Regions from separate parts of the Oxobacter pfennigii genome, predicted to be linked through region 2. Evidence: riboswitches for the same ligand, from Rfam matches in the RefSeq annotation. Region 2 holds a riboswitch; each other region holds the start of a gene.
What was found. A riboswitch is a leader RNA that binds a small molecule or an ion and turns the genes downstream of it on or off. The one in region 2 is predicted to bind cobalamin.
Positions count from the first base shown of each region.

Region 1: another riboswitch for cobalamin. It lies ahead of OXPF_RS03145 (cobyric acid synthase); the one in region 2 lies ahead of OXPF_RS13730 (hypothetical protein).
Region 3: another riboswitch for cobalamin. It lies ahead of OXPF_RS20895 (ABC transporter substrate-binding protein); the one in region 2 lies ahead of OXPF_RS13730 (hypothetical protein).
Region 4: another riboswitch for cobalamin. It lies ahead of OXPF_RS10100 (M14 family metallopeptidase); the one in region 2 lies ahead of OXPF_RS13730 (hypothetical protein).

Region 1 covers NZ_LKET01000021.1:5,983-10,198, reverse strand. Annotated here, with positions in the region: gene cbiB (adenosylcobinamide-phosphate synthase CbiB) at 1-36, opposite strand, end outside; gene OXPF_RS03145 (cobyric acid synthase) at 33-1,493, opposite strand; cobalamin riboswitch at 1,644-1,812, opposite strand; gene OXPF_RS03140 (hypothetical protein) at 1,989-2,252, shown strand; gene OXPF_RS03135 (response regulator) at 2,330-2,752, opposite strand; gene OXPF_RS03130 (ASKHA domain-containing protein) at 3,649-4,216, opposite strand, start outside.
Region 2 covers NZ_LKET01000039.1:71,803-76,018, reverse strand. Annotated here, with positions in the region: gene OXPF_RS13735 (immunoglobulin-like domain-containing protein) at 1-608, opposite strand, end outside; cobalamin riboswitch at 945-1,132, opposite strand; gene OXPF_RS13730 (hypothetical protein) at 1,367-1,882, opposite strand; cobalamin riboswitch at 2,224-2,417, opposite strand; gene OXPF_RS22550 (hypothetical protein) at 2,732-2,884, opposite strand; gene OXPF_RS22165 (DUF2292 domain-containing protein) at 2,923-3,075, opposite strand; gene OXPF_RS22160 (hypothetical protein) at 3,144-3,296, opposite strand; cobalamin riboswitch at 3,566-3,754, opposite strand; gene OXPF_RS13710 (hypothetical protein) at 3,874-4,216, opposite strand, start outside.
Region 3 covers NZ_LKET01000068.1:306,704-310,919, reverse strand. Annotated here, with positions in the region: gene OXPF_RS20900 (FecCD family ABC transporter permease) at 1-776, opposite strand, end outside; gene OXPF_RS20895 (ABC transporter substrate-binding protein) at 763-1,728, opposite strand; cobalamin riboswitch at 1,853-2,049, opposite strand; gene OXPF_RS20890 (double-cubane-cluster-containing anaerobic reductase) at 2,109-3,263, opposite strand; gene OXPF_RS20885 (ferritin family protein) at 3,399-3,608, opposite strand; gene OXPF_RS20880 (SpoIIE family protein phosphatase) at 3,660-4,216, opposite strand, start outside.
Region 4 covers NZ_LKET01000031.1:48,244-52,459, forward strand. Annotated here, with positions in the region: gene OXPF_RS10090 (ABC transporter permease) at 1-84, opposite strand, end outside; gene OXPF_RS10095 (class I SAM-dependent methyltransferase) at 132-821, opposite strand; gene OXPF_RS10100 (M14 family metallopeptidase) at 907-1,869, opposite strand; cobalamin riboswitch at 2,004-2,202, opposite strand; gene OXPF_RS10105 (coproporphyrinogen-III oxidase family protein) at 2,295-3,611, opposite strand; gene OXPF_RS10110 (flavodoxin family protein) at 3,639-4,154, opposite strand; gene OXPF_RS10115 (ABC transporter ATP-binding protein) at 4,206-4,216, opposite strand, start outside.

The sequences.
Region 1 (4,216 bases), on a different contig from region 2:
TACATCTATTAAAGCTGCTATACTTAATTCAATCATTTTTTGATTCCTGCCAGACTGCGTATATATTCCATATCCAAATTCTCTTCAACTATTTGAGCCAGCTTTTCCAGTTCTTCTTCCCTTTTTTCCTTAAGGTCAATACTATCCTTTTCGGCTAAGTTCTTTTTCTTTCTTATAGTATTTAAAAGGCTGCTTCTGAATTCATGAGAGTCAAATATGCCGTGGACATAAGTGCCGTAATACCTTCCGTCCCTCATATCGCCGTCCATATAACTCTCGGCCTTTCTTTCCTTAAGGTTTATATGCACAAAGGGATTCATATTGCCGTAAGTCCTGCCGGAATGTATTTCATAGCCGTATACCTTATGTCCCATAGCCTCTCCTTCAACGTTTGAAGTTATTTTACTGCCCTTGAATTCAGTTACAGTGTCAAACATTTTAAGGCCTTCTTCCACTTCTCCCTTTGTTACTTCCCAGCCTTCAACATCTATTATTTCTTTTCCCATCATCTGATATCCGCCGCACACTCCAAAGATTATGCCTTTGTAGTTTAAAAAGGCTTTATCAAACCCGACGCTTTTTAGCCATCTTATATCTTCTATGGTATTTTTGCTTCCGGGGATTATAACCATGTCCGCATCCCCAATTTCATCTGGAGAGGTTATGAAATTTACGGATACATCCTCATCGAATTTAAATGGATCAAAATCCGTAAAATTGGATATTCTGGGTAAGCGTATAACTGCTATTTTTATGCTGCCGCTGGTTGAAGCTTCAAATTCGATGGCTCCGTCTTCCTCGTCAAGCTTGACACGCATGTAGGGTACAATTCCCACCACAGGTATTTTAACCAAATCCTCTATCATATCTATACCCGTTTGAAGAATGGTCTTGTCTCCTCTGAATTTATTAATAATGATCCCTTTTATTCTTTTTCTTTCATTCTCATCTAAGAGCATTACGGTACCGTATATACAGGCAAACACTCCGCCCTTGTCTATATCGGCTACCAAAAGCACCGGAGCATCGGCAATTTCCGCCATCCCCATATTTACGATATCGTTATCCTTAAGGTTAATCTCCGCCGGACTGCCTGCGCCTTCTATAACCACCAAATCGTTATTGCTTTCAATTTCTTCATATATTTCCTTTATCATATCCCTAAGGCGGGGTTTAAATTCAAAATACTCCACCGCATCCATATTCATATAAGGCCTTCCCTTTATTATGACCTGGCTTTTTCTGTCGGTGGTAGGCTTTAATAAAATGGGATTCATCAGCACCGAAGGATCTATCTTTGATGCTGTTGCCTGGAGTACCTGGGCTCGTCCCATTTCAAGGCCTTCCATTGTTACGTATGAATTTAAGGACATATTTTGTGATTTAAAAGGATATACCTTTAATCCTTCATTTGCAAATATTCTGCATAAAGCCGCAGTCATGAGGCTTTTGCCTGCCGAGGACGCTGTCCCCTGTACCATTATTCCAGGCATATTATCATCTCCGTTTTATTAAAATTTTCTATAATTAAAAAACCCGCTCCATCAAAAGGCAGCGGGTACATGTACTACAAAAATCCATATTATTTGTCTGATAGGCAAAAATTGGATTGTCCAATATACTACCACTTCCCTTCCCTCCGAAGGATTAGCATATCTCAGGTAGGTCTCCTGGCTGGCGGGTCGTCCTCCTCCTACCTTCCCGGTTGTCCGGTGGTCTAGGATTTGTCGCCGTATACAGTAGCGGGGGCTACAGCGGATTTTCACCGCTTTCCCTTTTATGCTAAAAAGCACCTAAGATTTTTTTATTTAATTTGCTATTTCTATTATATATTAAGCACTTTTTACCTGCAACACAAATAAATTAGAAAGTTTATACTTTTGCAAATAAATATGACAAAATCATTAAAGAATATGCTGTAACATACTTATTTTTTTCACATAACATGTTACTAGAATAGTATATATTTGCAGAATAGAGGGATGGCCATGAGTACAAGTACAGTTTATATTTCCGATTTTGGTACAAATAAAAACGCTGTTAATAATAAGAATGGCATCTTCGGGACCCCGACAAGCACTGCATTGTTTACAATATTAATCCTTGTAATAATTATTTTGGCTTGCGGTGGCCAGGTTTTCGGCGGATACAGTAATTACCCCGGATACGGCGGTTTTTCTCCCTACGGATACACCTATCCCCCTTGGAGAAGATGCTACAGATACAACCCTTACGATATGTACGACGATTAATCACACCGTCTATAAAATTGTAAATAAACACTAAAAGGGATTGTCCTTTTAACAGTCCCTCTTTTTACTTTAAACTTTTAAGATATTTTCTTAAATCCGCATCTGCCTTCAGATATGGATTTTATTTTTTTGAGCATTTCCAATAAATCAAAGGGTTTCTCCAATATATCCTGATAAGTCCCCTCCGGCGGAAAATCAACGCTGTTATAAACCGTTCCCGTAACCAACACGACAGGTATATCCCGAAGCATAGCATCTGAGCGCATTCTCTCTACCGTCTCCCGGCCGTTGATTCCCGGCATATTAAGGTCTAAGAGCACAATGTCGGGCTTTTTGCATTCCCTTAGTTTTCTCAGGCCTGAAAGGCCGTCATATGCTGCGGTAACCTCATACCCTTCATCTGAAAGCATTTCACTTATTACCATTACTATCGCTGGTTCATCTTCAATTATCATTACATGAGCCATATCGTCCACCTTCTTAATACATTGTTTTATCATACGGTCTTTTTCCTTTTAAAAACAGTAAGTCCGTCATATAGCATCAATTATTACTAATATTTACCATGTATTATTCTTCACATATATTCCAATTCCTTCTAAATTAATGAAACATATGGAATTTTTACAATAAATATAGAAAAAGTTATGTTATAATGGGTGGAACTAGAGTTTATTTAAATAAATCTTCCTGCTTTTCCCACAACATTCTACGCTGAAAATTATAACTCCGCCATCATTTTTGTAATTTATTAAATCCGATATATCAAAGGCCTTTGATTTAGTTTTTCCACTAAAGTTTTTTACCTCATGTGCTTTAACTTGTATAGGAATACGACCTAATAGACTTTCTTTTTTATTTGTTTCATTTATATATACAAAGATAAAACCATCCCATGAATCAGCCCTATCATTAAAATCTAAGTGCGGAGTTAAACATTCAGAATTAAATAGTACTTCATTAATAATTGTTATTCCTTTACCTTCAATAGATTCTACTTATTCGGGTGATAAATAATAATGAAAAGCTAAATGAAACAATGTTTCGTTTTGGTCAGCAACAGAGAAAATGAATTAAAAAGTTACCTTGTGCTAATTGGTAAGTGCAAAACCCCATTATACGATTTGATGTTTATCCGAAATGCAGACAACCATAATATGGCGGTCAAGTCGAATAGGTTTACTTATATAGCCGACAAACCTTGTTGGCACCAATAAAGAGACCTGACCGAAAGATTATGGCTGTTAGATTCATCTAACCGAGATAATATCTCGGTCAGATGCTTACTCTACCCTGCTGCCTTAAGGATACGAATTATGTTTGTAACCTTGAGGTCGTAAAACCTGACCGTTACATTATAACGGTTAGATAAAGGTAACACTTATAAAACCATCTGTTAGAATACCATTGAATCAACAAACAGTCCCTCGAAGTCTGGCCTTCCCGATAATTCAACGTATTTAGTGGAGTTTGATATTTTTTCTAATTCACCGATCGCTGATTCGGAAAGAAGGCACATCTTCGAGCCGGTACCTGCGGAATTGCCGATGGATTTAACCTTGCCTGCAAGCTCCTTCGGTAAAAGTCCGATGTTTAATGCGCTTTCTATATTCATGAAATTGCCGAAGCCTCCGGCAACATAAATGGTTTCTACATCTTTAAATTCGATGCCTGCTTCTTTAACGAGAATCTTCATTCCCGCACTTACGGCAGCCTTGGCAAGCTGTACCTCTCTTACATCTTTCTGGGTAAATACAACATCACCTTCTATGGTAAATTGCTTTCCGCTGTCGGTTGTGGTTATCCTGTTCTTTAATGAATCCGGAAGGTCCAATTCTTCCGGCTTATACATTCTGCCCGTCTTATTTATTATCTCATACTTCACAAATTCAGATACGGCATCAAGAACTCCCGAACCGCAAATACCTATGGGCTTCGCATCCCCTATTGTTGAATATATTTTG
Region 2 (4,216 bases):
GTTACGGTGCAGCGGTACTTATAGCCGTCCATACTTATTACGGTGGGGCTGGTCACATATACACCGGAAGTTGCGCCTTCAATTTCTTCCCAGCCGGTGTCATCATTGCTTTCCCACTGGTAGGAATAAGGCTCGTCCCCTCCTTCTGCCGTGACACTAAAGGCAGCAGTTTGCCCTACTTTTACCTCAGCATCTTCGGGATGCGCCGATATGGCGATGCTGGCATGTTCTTCAACCGTAAGGGTAGCCTCATCGGATGTTACGCTTGCATTGCTGTCGTCAGTTACTTTGCAGCGGTACTTATAGCCGTTCATGCTTATTACGGTGGGACTGGTCACATATACTTCAGAATTTGCTCCTTCAATTTCTTCCCAATCTGTACCGCCATTGCTTTCCCACTGGTAAGAATAAGGCTCGTCCCCTCCTTCTGCCGTGACATTAAAGGCGGCGGTTTGTCCCACTTTTACCTCAGCATCTTCGGGATGTGCCGATATGCTAAGGGGGCTTTCAGCGGCAAAGGCACTAAGGGGCAGCATACCTATAATCATAACGGCGGTAAGAAGCATGCTTATGAGCTTTGTGCAAAACTTTCTTCTCTTTTGCTGCATGTATCGATCCTCCTTAGAAATATTAATTTTATTCCTCTAACTATCAGAAATTATGCTATTTCATCAAAACCACCTCATTAAAAAAGGCATTATCCTGCAGGATAATGCCTCCGGTATCTCCGGTCAGCATTTATTTATTCTTTTGCCTTCTTTTTCCCTTACTATTCATCACATCCTTCTTAAATATAAATTAAAAGATAACCAGAGTTATTCTCAGGCCAATAAAAAAACACCCCCATTATTCAGAGGTGTCTTAAAAAGATAATTACTTCAGATAGTAAGTTCAGATACATTTACCAATATTGCTTCCTGCCCTGTATTATCTTTCCCCCCGAAAGATTCAACAATTATCGGGCAGGTTTCCTGGCTGAGTTTCATTCTACTCCCTTATCTTCCCGGAATATATTCCAGTGATTTTTACAGGTTTCGTCAACATCACAGTAACGGTGGGCTGCAGTGGTTTTTCACCACTTTCCCTTTTAACCCATCCCTGTGGAATGGGCACCCGGTAATGGAATATTCAGTTTTATCTCTTATTTAAATATAGCATGATTATTTCATTGTGTGCAATATTTAATTCATATCTTGCCGAAATATATAGATTTCGCATTTTTTATGGAGGCCTCTTGGAATAACTGTTTAAAAAGCTGTATAGAATAAAAGGAAAATACTATATTATTTTTAAAAACGGCAAAAAGCAGGGGAGAATTCCTGCGGAATTCCTCCTGCTCCTGCCTGTGCCTTAAGGCATCATTTCATTAATCATCCCACTCATAACGATAGGACTGGAAACGGAATATAATTTCCATACCGTCTTCCAGAGCTTCGGCGGTAAGATACTGTATCGGATCGTATGGATCGTCGCCGTCTGGAATAACAGTGCATACCCAGCCCTCTCCCTCGGAGATATGGTGCCCGGTTATAGGGTCATAGTCGTAATCATTCCATGTTACAAAATCTCCAATAGCCTCAATATACCCGCCAGGGTCGCCGTAAGCAGGATTAGCATCCCATCCGACAACTGGCGGATCTTCAATTTCCGGGTCCTCATCCGGTAACGCTCTAATCTGTTCCGCTGCAGCAAAAATGGCATCATAGACAGAGGCCGCACCGCCTAACGGATCGGTGTAACCGCCAGGCAGGTATGGTTTACTAACGGGGACAGCAGAATCATACTCTACAGTCCGTGTCGTCCAAAGCTGTACATCCGGGTCTACGGTATCATTGTAAAACTTGACTGTAACCGTGGTGTCGATAGCGGCAAATGCCGTCATTGAGAGCGAGAAGGAGAACACTACTACCAGCGCCATTAAAAGGGCCAGCTTGCTTCTGAAGCCTTTAACCATGCTTTTCATTTTTATTCCTCCAATTTTGATATATTTTTACAATGACATATCCTTATCTCTTGAAAGACGGGCCCTTCTTTCTAAGGAAAAGGCATATCACTATAAACCGGGTTACAAACACATCCGTATGCAAGGCTTGCTTTAGAAAATATAAAAACCCCGTCTTCCTGTTAAAGCTGGGGCTTGCACATCAAATCCTGCGGTTCCGGTTGTATAACGTAAGTTATACAACCGGAGCGGTATTGCATAAAGCCTTTCTGCGGAAGGTTTATGAATTTGCTGTAAAGGCAGGTCTCCTGACTTGCGGCTCCTTACTGCTTTTTACCTTCCCGGATTTTTCCAGTGGCTTTTATAAAAGCAATTCCCCGCTTACAGTGGCCGGACCGTCCGGGATTTTCACCCGGTTCCCTTTTAAATCCGGTTTGCCCTATGGCAGCCGGATACCCTTGCAGTTTATCTATTCAGTTTTATATAAAAAGGGGCATTGAACTGTATAACACAATTCAATGCCCCCGTTGTTCGATAAGCATTCTGCGGTTGCCCGCTTTCACATGCAGGTATGTAATAAATGACAGAAACTCCGCATGTGCAAATTTATATCTTCAAATATAAATGATATAATTATTAGTATGCTTGTCCATTATTATCTTACCTAAATATTACCATAATATCAACCTAATTACAATAGCGTTATATAAATTTTTTTACAGTTTTTGCCGCTTTATAGTCCTGAGATATACTTAAGACAGCCAGCATATTTTAAAATTACACAAACTATTACAGTTTAATGGATTTCACCGCTTCCTCCACCACCGCAGGCTGCTTATCTTCGACAGTGACTGTAATATCGCCATAGCTGGTATTTCTGAGAATTTCAATAAGCTTTTTTTCTTTGGTGGTTATTTCTGTTTCCTGGGTGTGATTAGCCACTTTTTTACCTCCTCAGATTATATTGTCCGGTCAAAAATTTAAAACCGGGTACTTTTTCTTACCTCCTCCACTTCCATAGGCTGCTTGTCCACCACCATTATGGTTATCTCACCATATTGAAGGGCCCGTATAAGCTCGATGAGTTTTTTTTCCTTTTGTGTAACCTCCATTTCCTGACCGACTTCAGCCACCTTTCCACCCCCCAGTTATTTCAAGCCCTTTCTATTCCTGCCTCCGTAGTGTCTTATATGAATAATTCCTAGAGCTTTATATTTTTTTTTACTTCTTCAATCTTGATAGGCTGCCTGTCCTGGACAGAAATTTTCATTTCTTTACACTGTGTATTGCGTATAATTTCCAAAAGCCTTCTTTCTTTTCTTGTCAAATCCATTTTTATTTTCTCCTGTTCCATCCTTTCCCCTCCTTTTATCTGAATTTTACATTTATATCAAAAAAAGGCATCATCCTATGGGATAATGCCTCCGGTTTCTCCGGCCAGCTTTTAAGCATGCCCGCATGTTTGTTTAGTGAATTAATCCAAATATTTTGTATTATAAATAAAAAACACCTCCGGTTTCTCAGAGGTGTTCTATCTAATAGATAATTCATTTCAAACATTCAAAGGATAAACAAATAATTAATTATTCTGTTCATCCGCATTGCATTATCCTTCCCTCCGAAAGATTCAACAATTACCGGGCAGGTTTCCTGGCTGAGCTTCATCCTACTCCCTTCTCTTCCCAAAATAAAATTTCAGTGATTTTTCAAGGTTTCGTCAACATCACAGTAACGGTGGGCTGCAGTGGTCTTTCACCACTTTCCCTTTTAACCCATTTCTATAAAATGGGCACCCGATAATAATATTCAATTTTTCCTGTATCTAAAATATACCATAGTTCTGCCATCTTATGCAATACTATACATTTACTATATTTAACAAACTGGTATTTTCAGAAAATACATACTATAAAATTGGCAAAAAGCTGCTGTTAATAATTTGAATAGAAGTAGGCGGCAGTCTTAAAGCACTGTCTCACATGCTGGCCGCTGAAGGTTCCGGCTTCCGATACACCTGTATATACGATGGATGTTCCTGCTATTATGCTGTTGTCCTCAGCATCGACATCCTTTTCAACATCCAGGCTTAGCACCAACCCTTCAGTAAAATCATCGAATACATCCTCACTTGTTATTTCGACACTCATATATTTGTCGATGTTTTCTTCAGGCACTGTGAAGTACTCCGGCTTCTTTGTGCCGTCCGTGACCATTTTCCATGCAGCTACCTTGTTGGTATCCTTGTTGATTACGATAATCATTGTAAATGGGCTT
Region 3 (4,216 bases), on a different contig from region 2:
CCTACGAAACCGATAGTTCCGCTAATGCTGACACACACGCCGATTAGCGCTGACACACAGATTAAAACCAGAAGCTTGACTTGTCTGACATTCACGCCGATGTTCCTTGCATTGTCCTCTCCAACGGCAAAAGCATTGAGTTCTCGGGTCTGGAGCATCAGTAATCCGCCGAACAGAACCAGGGCACCTAAAAGCATTGCGGCGTTTCCGTAAGTGCATCCCGCAAAGCTCCCCATAGTCCAAAATACTATGGTCTTTACCTTTTCGCCTGCAAAGGTAACTAACAGCGAAGTTATGCTGGATACAAACATATTGAATATCACGCCTAAAAGGATTATGGTATTGGTTGACAGAGAAAAATCCAGCTTATAGGCCAGCGCAAGCACCGTTATAATGGATATAAAAGCAAATAGCATAGCCGTTAAGACCGTTCCGGCAAAAGGAAAGCCGGGGATTGACAGACCTAACGCAATGGCAAGGACGGCGCCTAAGGAGGCACCTCCGCTGACCCCAAGGGTAGTCCCGTCTGCCAGGGGGTTTTTAAGCAAGCCCTGCATTGCCGCACCGCCAACCGACAGTGACGCTCCTGCCAGCGCCACACACAGCACTCGCGGCAAGCGTATGGTCATTATTATTACGCTTTTCATAAACTCCGACAGAGGCACATTCACGCTGCCCAGCGCAACGCACAGTATTGCCACAACGAGAGTTACCGCCCCGAAGATCAGGTACTCAGTAAGCCGGAAACCTTCTGGCTTGGATTTATTGGCCGCCATAGACAAAGTTGTAGAGCATCTCTACTCCGTCGGCAAGGCGGGGGCCGGGACGTGTCAGCTCGTTATTCGGCATATTTATAATTCCGTTATTTGCGACAGCCTTTACGTTATTCCAGCCGGGACGGGATTTGATACTTTCGACAGGTTCAAGACCCTCACCAAAATACATAGTTACTGTCATAATGTAGTCGGGATTGCGTTCCAGTACTTGCTCTTCAGAGATTTCTGCCCAATCGCTGATGTCTCCGAAGGTATTTTTTAAGCCTAATATATTAGCAGCCTCATCCATAAATGTATTGCTTCCAGCAGTCCACAAGCCAAATTCCAGAGGCGAAACCTCAAAGTAAATGCTCTTGCCGGATGCTTTGGCAGAGGCTTTTGCACCAATGTCATCAATCTTTGTTTTCATATTTTCAATTATTTTAGCCGCTTCTTCATTTCTATTGAGTATCTTGCCCATAAGTGCGATACTCTTGTATGTACCAGCAATATCAATTGCATCGGAAGCCACTACGGCAATGCCGGCTTGAGTGAGTTGGTTTATTTGCTCATTTGTTTGAGCCATGGTCCCCATAAAAACTACTTGAGGTTTGAGGGAAATAATCTGTTCAATGTTGGTATCATTGCCCGAGCCGACAGACGCAACTTCAAGTACTTCCGCCGGGTAGTCACAGTATTCGCCACGGCCTACCATAGTATCACCTAAGCCAAGAGCATAGACAATCTCGGCATTGGCAGCAGTGATTGCAACTATCCTTGTAACGGGTTCTTTTATTGTCACTTCACGCCCGGTCATGTCCGTTACAGTGAGCGGATACACAGTTTTGGCTGTAGGTTCAACTGTACCTGTGGGTGTCGGCGACGGAGTGTTTTCAGAATTGGTTGCACAGCCTGCTAACATGGATATGGCAAGAGCTGCAGATAAAGCAATTGACAATATCTGGCGTTTCATAATGAAAAGCCCCTTTCTTGTATATATTTGTATAAAAGAATAACCGCTCCCATCCAGATAGGAGCGGCAAGAAACATTTTCAGACTGGCACAATGCCTATACAGCCGACCATCCCAACCCCAGAGGTAAGCATAATGTCTATACAGGTCTCCCGGCTTGGCTTCATCTTACTGGGGTGCCTTCCCACCCTGCGGCAGTGACTTAATACCCTTTCATCAGCTTCACGGTTACTGGGATAGCCCCGAAATTACATCGGCGTCCCCACAGAGCGGTAGTATAACGCTCCGGCGCATTTTACGCATACAGACGGATTATTCTAGTTGCTGTATAATTTTAACCCGCCAGGACAGCTTTGTCAAGGGGAATGAGTGTTTTGTGCATCAGGCGTCAAGCATTTCAACAAAGGCAGCCAGCCTTGTTTTAAGCTGACCTGTATCATTTTGCGAATAATCGGTTTCAATGCTTATATAAGGCAAATTCTTCTTTTCATTCACAAGTCTTTTAACGCTGTAGGTTTCAATATTATAGGTATGACATGCTTGAAGAATGACGTCTATTACTCCCTGAACCCTGTATTTATCTATAAGCTCTGATAATAATTCAATCCTGTTGTTATTTGGCGACATACAGGAACAGGCTATACTTATATATTTTTCAGCCAGCGCTTCAAAAGGGTCTTTATCTTCATCAACAAGTGTATCTATAGCTTTAACACCGCTGCAGTTTTCAAAACAAACTATCACACCGCCGTTGTCCTCAACAGCCTTTACTATTTTTTCACTGACACCGCCTATGGGGCAGCCGGTAATTAGTATCCTGGGGCTGTCTTGAAGATTTCTCCTTGCGCCTTTATCATAAAGCTCTTTTATTTGCTTTGTCAGGGCAGCAACGGAGTCAACCTGTTCTTCTTTGCTGGTTTTAAAATTTGCACCGTTAAGTACCTGAAACATTTCGTAGCCTGAAATAGGGGGAGGGCAAAACAAAGCCAGCTCGTAAAACTCCTTTAAAGCTTTTCTTTGTTCGTTTCTGTCCTTTATTGCCTTTTTGAGCTTTTCATAGGTTATTTCAACATTGAACTCTTTTTCCACTCGTTCTTTAAGGGAGATTATTTCATCTCTCCAAAGCGCAAGAGATTTACCGTTGCTGCCGGACTGGGGCAATTGCATTATATGCATTGGTTTTATCTCACCGAGGTATTCGTACATTTTCTTTTTTCCGTCACAGGTGGTTTCACCGACTAGCATGTCTGAAAAATAAAAATAAGGGCAGGTATCGGTAATTGCATGTCCATAACTGGATTTTATAAGAGGGCATAAGTTTCTTGGAAGTACTTCTTCAGCCGCAGCTATGGGTTCATTGCTTGTACCGCAAAGGGATATGGGTATAGCGCCTGCTGCCATTATGATTTCCCAGGGGGTAAAAGTACAGTAAGTTCCGACAACTTTCCTGCCTTCTTCCTTTAATTTCATGATTTCAATAAATCCTGCTTTTCTTGCTTCACTGAATGTATCAAATGCTTCAGGCAAATTAATCATCAAATCACTCCAAGCTTTCATTTTAAAAGTAATTATATATGAATGACAGCCTTATTACTAATTGAAAAAACCAATATAACAGCCATAATTAATTTAAAAAAGCAATTCTCTAAATGATTAAGATTTTAGGGTGGTTTATTTTTCTTTGTTTGCTTTCAGCATTTTTGCAAAACCTTCATAACGGGTGCGAAGTATTCTCTCATGCTCTTCTTCGTCTGTTCTCATCTGTTCAAAAAATTTCTTTACCATTGGATCCTCTGCGTGGTCAGCCAGCTTTTGATAATGCTGCTGGGCTTTAATTTCATCTTCGATAGCTTCCAAAATGCCAGTCAGTATTTTTTGCATATAATCTATCCCTTCATAATATAAACTTAAAACTTGTCAGCATGTTCACGCTTATAGCAGTTTTACTGCAACCAAAGTTATATCGTCCCTGGTTTTCTCATAACTTAAAAAGTCAATGAAATCCTCATGAATTTTATTAACCATTTGAGCAGGATTCAGTTGATGAATTTCGGCAACCAGTTTCTTAAGCCTGCCTTCATAAAATTCATTGTGAGACATTTGTTCTGGCAGTCCGTCAGACATAATGAGCAGGGTCATCCCAGGAGAAAAGTGTGCTGTAGAATCCTCATATTTTAACAATTGGGCACCTATGGCTGTTGATATGGGAAGATTCGCATTGCCAAGCTCTGTTATATTTTCTTTATCCTTTATTAATAAAGGACTGATATGAAGGCCGGCATTGCAGTAAGTAAGTTCATTTGTCTTCAAATCAATAACTGCCATAAGCAAGCATACCAGATATTCCTCGGGATAACCTTCCTTTAAATAGTGTTCAATAAAGAAATCCATGATTTCTTTAGGCGATAATAATTGACCGGGTGTATGTTTTAACCTGAAAAAACTTCCTATAGTATCCTTTATAAAAATCGCCAGCATGGCACTATCCA
Region 4 (4,216 bases), on a different contig from region 2:
ATAGGACAGGGTAAAGGATAATATTGTAATACCTATGAAAGTGAGCAAAAATAATACCGCTGATTTTACAGCAGATTGAATCATGATATACCACCCTCTTTTAAAACAACATTAAAATTCATCAAGTAATTTTATTTCCCAGGCGCAGTAAAGCGGTAAATATACGCTTCCTGGTACTCATACTGCATCCTGTCGGCAATACAGTTAAACCAGGGATCCTCCGGATCTATATGAATATATCCTTTAGGAGGCATTCTCCGCATTTCTACCGAAAATCCTTCATAAAAAAACGCCCCGGCAATATCGTTTAAAGAGTGAAGCTGCATTGGAATTGTTCCCTGCCTGTCTATTTGCTTTTTGTAATAGAGCAGGCTGGGGTTTTTGCTGTAATCGGTATATGTGCAATAATATACGCCTCCGGGCTTTAATGCCTGCTTCATTTTCCAGGCATGTTCTTTTAAGTCCTGTAATAGATAAATAACGGAAATGCTGAAGGCCAGATTAAAGGTATCGATAAACTTGTCCACATTGGCGGTTGCTTCATATGAAATGGGCAAATCCTTTTTCCTCTTGTTGGCCACCTCAATGGATTTTTTGGCTAAATCAACGCCAACCCCCTTTAAAAAAGGTTTTTGTTGATATAAAAACCTTAAAAAACCTCCTTGATTACAACCAAAATCCAGAACAGTACAATCCAGAATATTTTTCTCCTTTATCATGTCCAGCACCTTATGCCAGTGGGGTTGATGATTATCCTCCATGGACTGTTCTCCGGCTGTGTCGTCATTCCACCATACGTCGTACAATTGTTCATCAGACATTAAATCTCCTCCTCATACTACTGATATTTATGTATAGATTCATACTCTCTTTTGTCAATTTCATCCCGGTATTATTTTTAGCTAATCACCAGTCAAGCTCTCCATATGCCACAAGTTCGCTCCCCTTTGGAGCCGAAAGAGAAGCACAATGATACAATACCACTCCGTCAAATTCCGCTGAATAAGTATCAATAATTTGGCCGAATAAATCCGTTGTGTATCCAAGCTTGTCGCCTTTCCTGATTTTTTGCCCGGCTGTAACGGCAGGCAGCCAGCATCCAGTACTCTTTGCTTCCGTATAGCAAACATTTGTTAATTCCAGAGGTGCTTTGTCAGGGAATATAAGGCTGTCATCGGCAAGTATATCCAGTCTTTTCAATACCCGTTTTGCATCAAGAATGTATTTTTCGACATCATCTTTAAGGCAAAGGCCATTGCAGCCTCTTTCCACAAGGATAGCCGGTATGCCAAGCATGGCGGCACAGCCAAAAGTGCCTGAGGTTTCCATACAATTTACCATGTAAGGCAAATCCAGAACCTGGCTCATTTTTTTAGATGCCTGTACAACTTTTGAATTGCAACTGCCTGAAAAATAGGCATAAGGTATCAGAGATTCATATAAATCACCGCCGTGAAAATCCATGTAATAATCGGCAGCCTTAAAAAACTCATTGGTTATAACGTAAGCTATTTTTTCTGCGATGCTGCCCTTTTCATCACCTGGAAACATGCGGTTTATGTTTTTCCCATCCTCCGGCACAACAGCGGCACAGCGCTTTGAAAAAGCCTGAAGATTGACCGGGTGAACAAGGATTATTTGACCGGAAATATCTTTGGGATCAAGCCCTGCTCCCAGCCGTATAGCCGTGAGGATTCCGGGATATTCGCTTCCATGTACTCCGGATGTGATGAGCATGGTCTTGCCTTGTTTTTCTCCATTAATCAATGTGACCGGCATCACTGTTCCGGTATCCAAAACCTTGATAAAGCCCTGTGCTTTAGTCCCTCGTTCTGCTGTAATTCCGCCTAGGGAAAATATGGGTTTCATTCTGCATTCTCCTCCATATAATAAATTTTTTTGCCACAATTAAAAAACCTCTCAACCGTAAACAGTCAAGAGGTAATAACAACCCATGCAAATAACATATGCATAAATGCACCTCTCTATCGCTCGTAGAGTTAAAATGGTGAATAAAACAGGCAGGTCTTCTGGCTTAAGCATCATCACCCTTGCAGCCTTCCCGGTTTCCCAGTGGCATTTAGCAAGGACTCTTCTTTCACAGCGGCGGGACCGCGTGGGATTTCTACCCACTTCCCTTTTCACCGGTTTATAATTTTGTCCATCAAAATCATAACCGGCACCTGTTTTTTTATATTCAATTAAGTTTCATTTTATATTATGACCATATGAAACACAATGAATTTTTCACCTTTATTTGTAATAATTTGTGCTGTTTCCATAAACTCCTTACTTCATTTCTCCCTTGTAGAGGCTTTAAGCCATTGGGAAACCAGCAATTCCGCTAATTCATTGGCAATGTTGTTTCCCCAGTATATGCCTTCCTTTGTAAGCTTGAAGCTGTAACCTTCGGGAACAATTAATCCTTCGATTTTTAATTGCTGCGCAAAAGCTTCAATTATATCACTACTTTGTTCCCAAAAGCCTGCCGGTTCAACGTCAAAATTACCAAACTGTATTTTGCCTATAAGCCGGTAGATATAATTATACATAGAAACTGTTAAAGCTCCTTGAAGGGTGTCTGCCCTGCCGGATTCAACGGCGGCACCATACTCTGAAATATCGAAGGGATTCATCCATATAAAATCCCCTAGCCTGCCGCCGGCGGCGGCGCCTAAAGCCAGTGTATCCCCTCCGCCGTAACGGGTTGTTACATATTTATACGCATCCCTTTTAGGCCTTACCATTTTTGTAAGTTCCAAAAGCTCGAAGCCTTCTTTTGTAAGCCAATCATATATTTTCATGAAAAAATCATATTCTTTTTTATCTGAATCTATGGAATCACGTTCCCCATCCGAAAACTGCGTGCCAAGCGCCGACCCTTCACGCAGCATTAGGGAATAAAATGATAATCCTGCAATATCCAAAGAAGAGATGTGCTTTAAATCTTTCTCTAATTCCTGCTCTGTCTGGCCGGGATAATTGTAAATAAGGTCCATACTCACATTTTCAAAGCCTTCATGCCTTAACTTGCTGATTTTTGAAACTGCATCCTCACCGCTGCCTCTTCTTCCCAGCAACTTTCTTCCCCTGTCACAGAAGGTCTGCACCCCTATGCTTAAACGGTTAACTCCTTCTTTTAAAAACATGTCTGATTTATCCTCTGTCAATTCGGTGATACTGGTTTCAACTGTAATTTCCGCATCATGTTTTAATGGCAGATATTCCTTGATAGCATGCAAAATATCCCTTAAATTGCCTGTTTCAAGGGAGGTAGGAGTGCCGCCTCCGAAATATACCGCATCAAAGCTGCTGTTTTGTATGTATGGAAATACGCCGTAGCTTTTTATTTCATTGATTATTAACTGGTGATAATCGTAAGCCGGAGCGCACAAATATCTTCGCATGTTGCAAAAAGTGCATATCTTGCTGCAAAAGGGTATATGTATATAAACGGCTTTAGGACGCGTATCCGGTTCCATCTGCAAAAGGTATTCCTTCAGGAAAGATTTTTCATTACGAAGCCTTCTTAAGGGAGCCAAGGCATCGTGATGTCCTTTTAAACGTTTTGAATACCTCCCTTTTACTTCTGACTGAATGTTATTCATCATTGTCCCCATCCCTGCTCTCCTTAAAAATTATATTCCCTCTGCCCTTCTAAGAACTTCCATGAATACCTTTTGTGCAGTTTCCAAATCCCTGGAATCGGGATGTTTTGCCGCTTCCATGTGCCTGTTGATCCTCTCCGGTGTCATGTAGTGGGGATGATCGGGAGGATATTGCCTGACCCGTTCGGTAAGTGCCGGATCTATTTTCCCCTGGCAAATAAAATCTCCAAGATATTCATTGGAAGCATCCACAAGCTGCTTAAGCCTCTCTATGACTTTCCCGGCATGAGGTGAATCAGGATAAGCTCCTAAAGTCGCAAACAGGGCAACCTTCTTATCCTTAACTCCCTGTATATATTCCTTCATTGCTGCATCGGCATTTCCCTTATCAATCCAGCATCCCAAAATAACCAGATCACAATCTTCCAATGCCGGCTGCTCTGAAACAGAGTGGATGAAGGTTCCTTCAGGCATTACCTCCAGGATGGCTTCGGCAACTTTTTTTGTATTTCCTGTTTTGCTGGAATACACAATCATTGTTTTCATATATTTCCCTCCCAAATATGGTTTTCTCTATATTAATCTCTGCTTTTATACTCAGCAGGAAT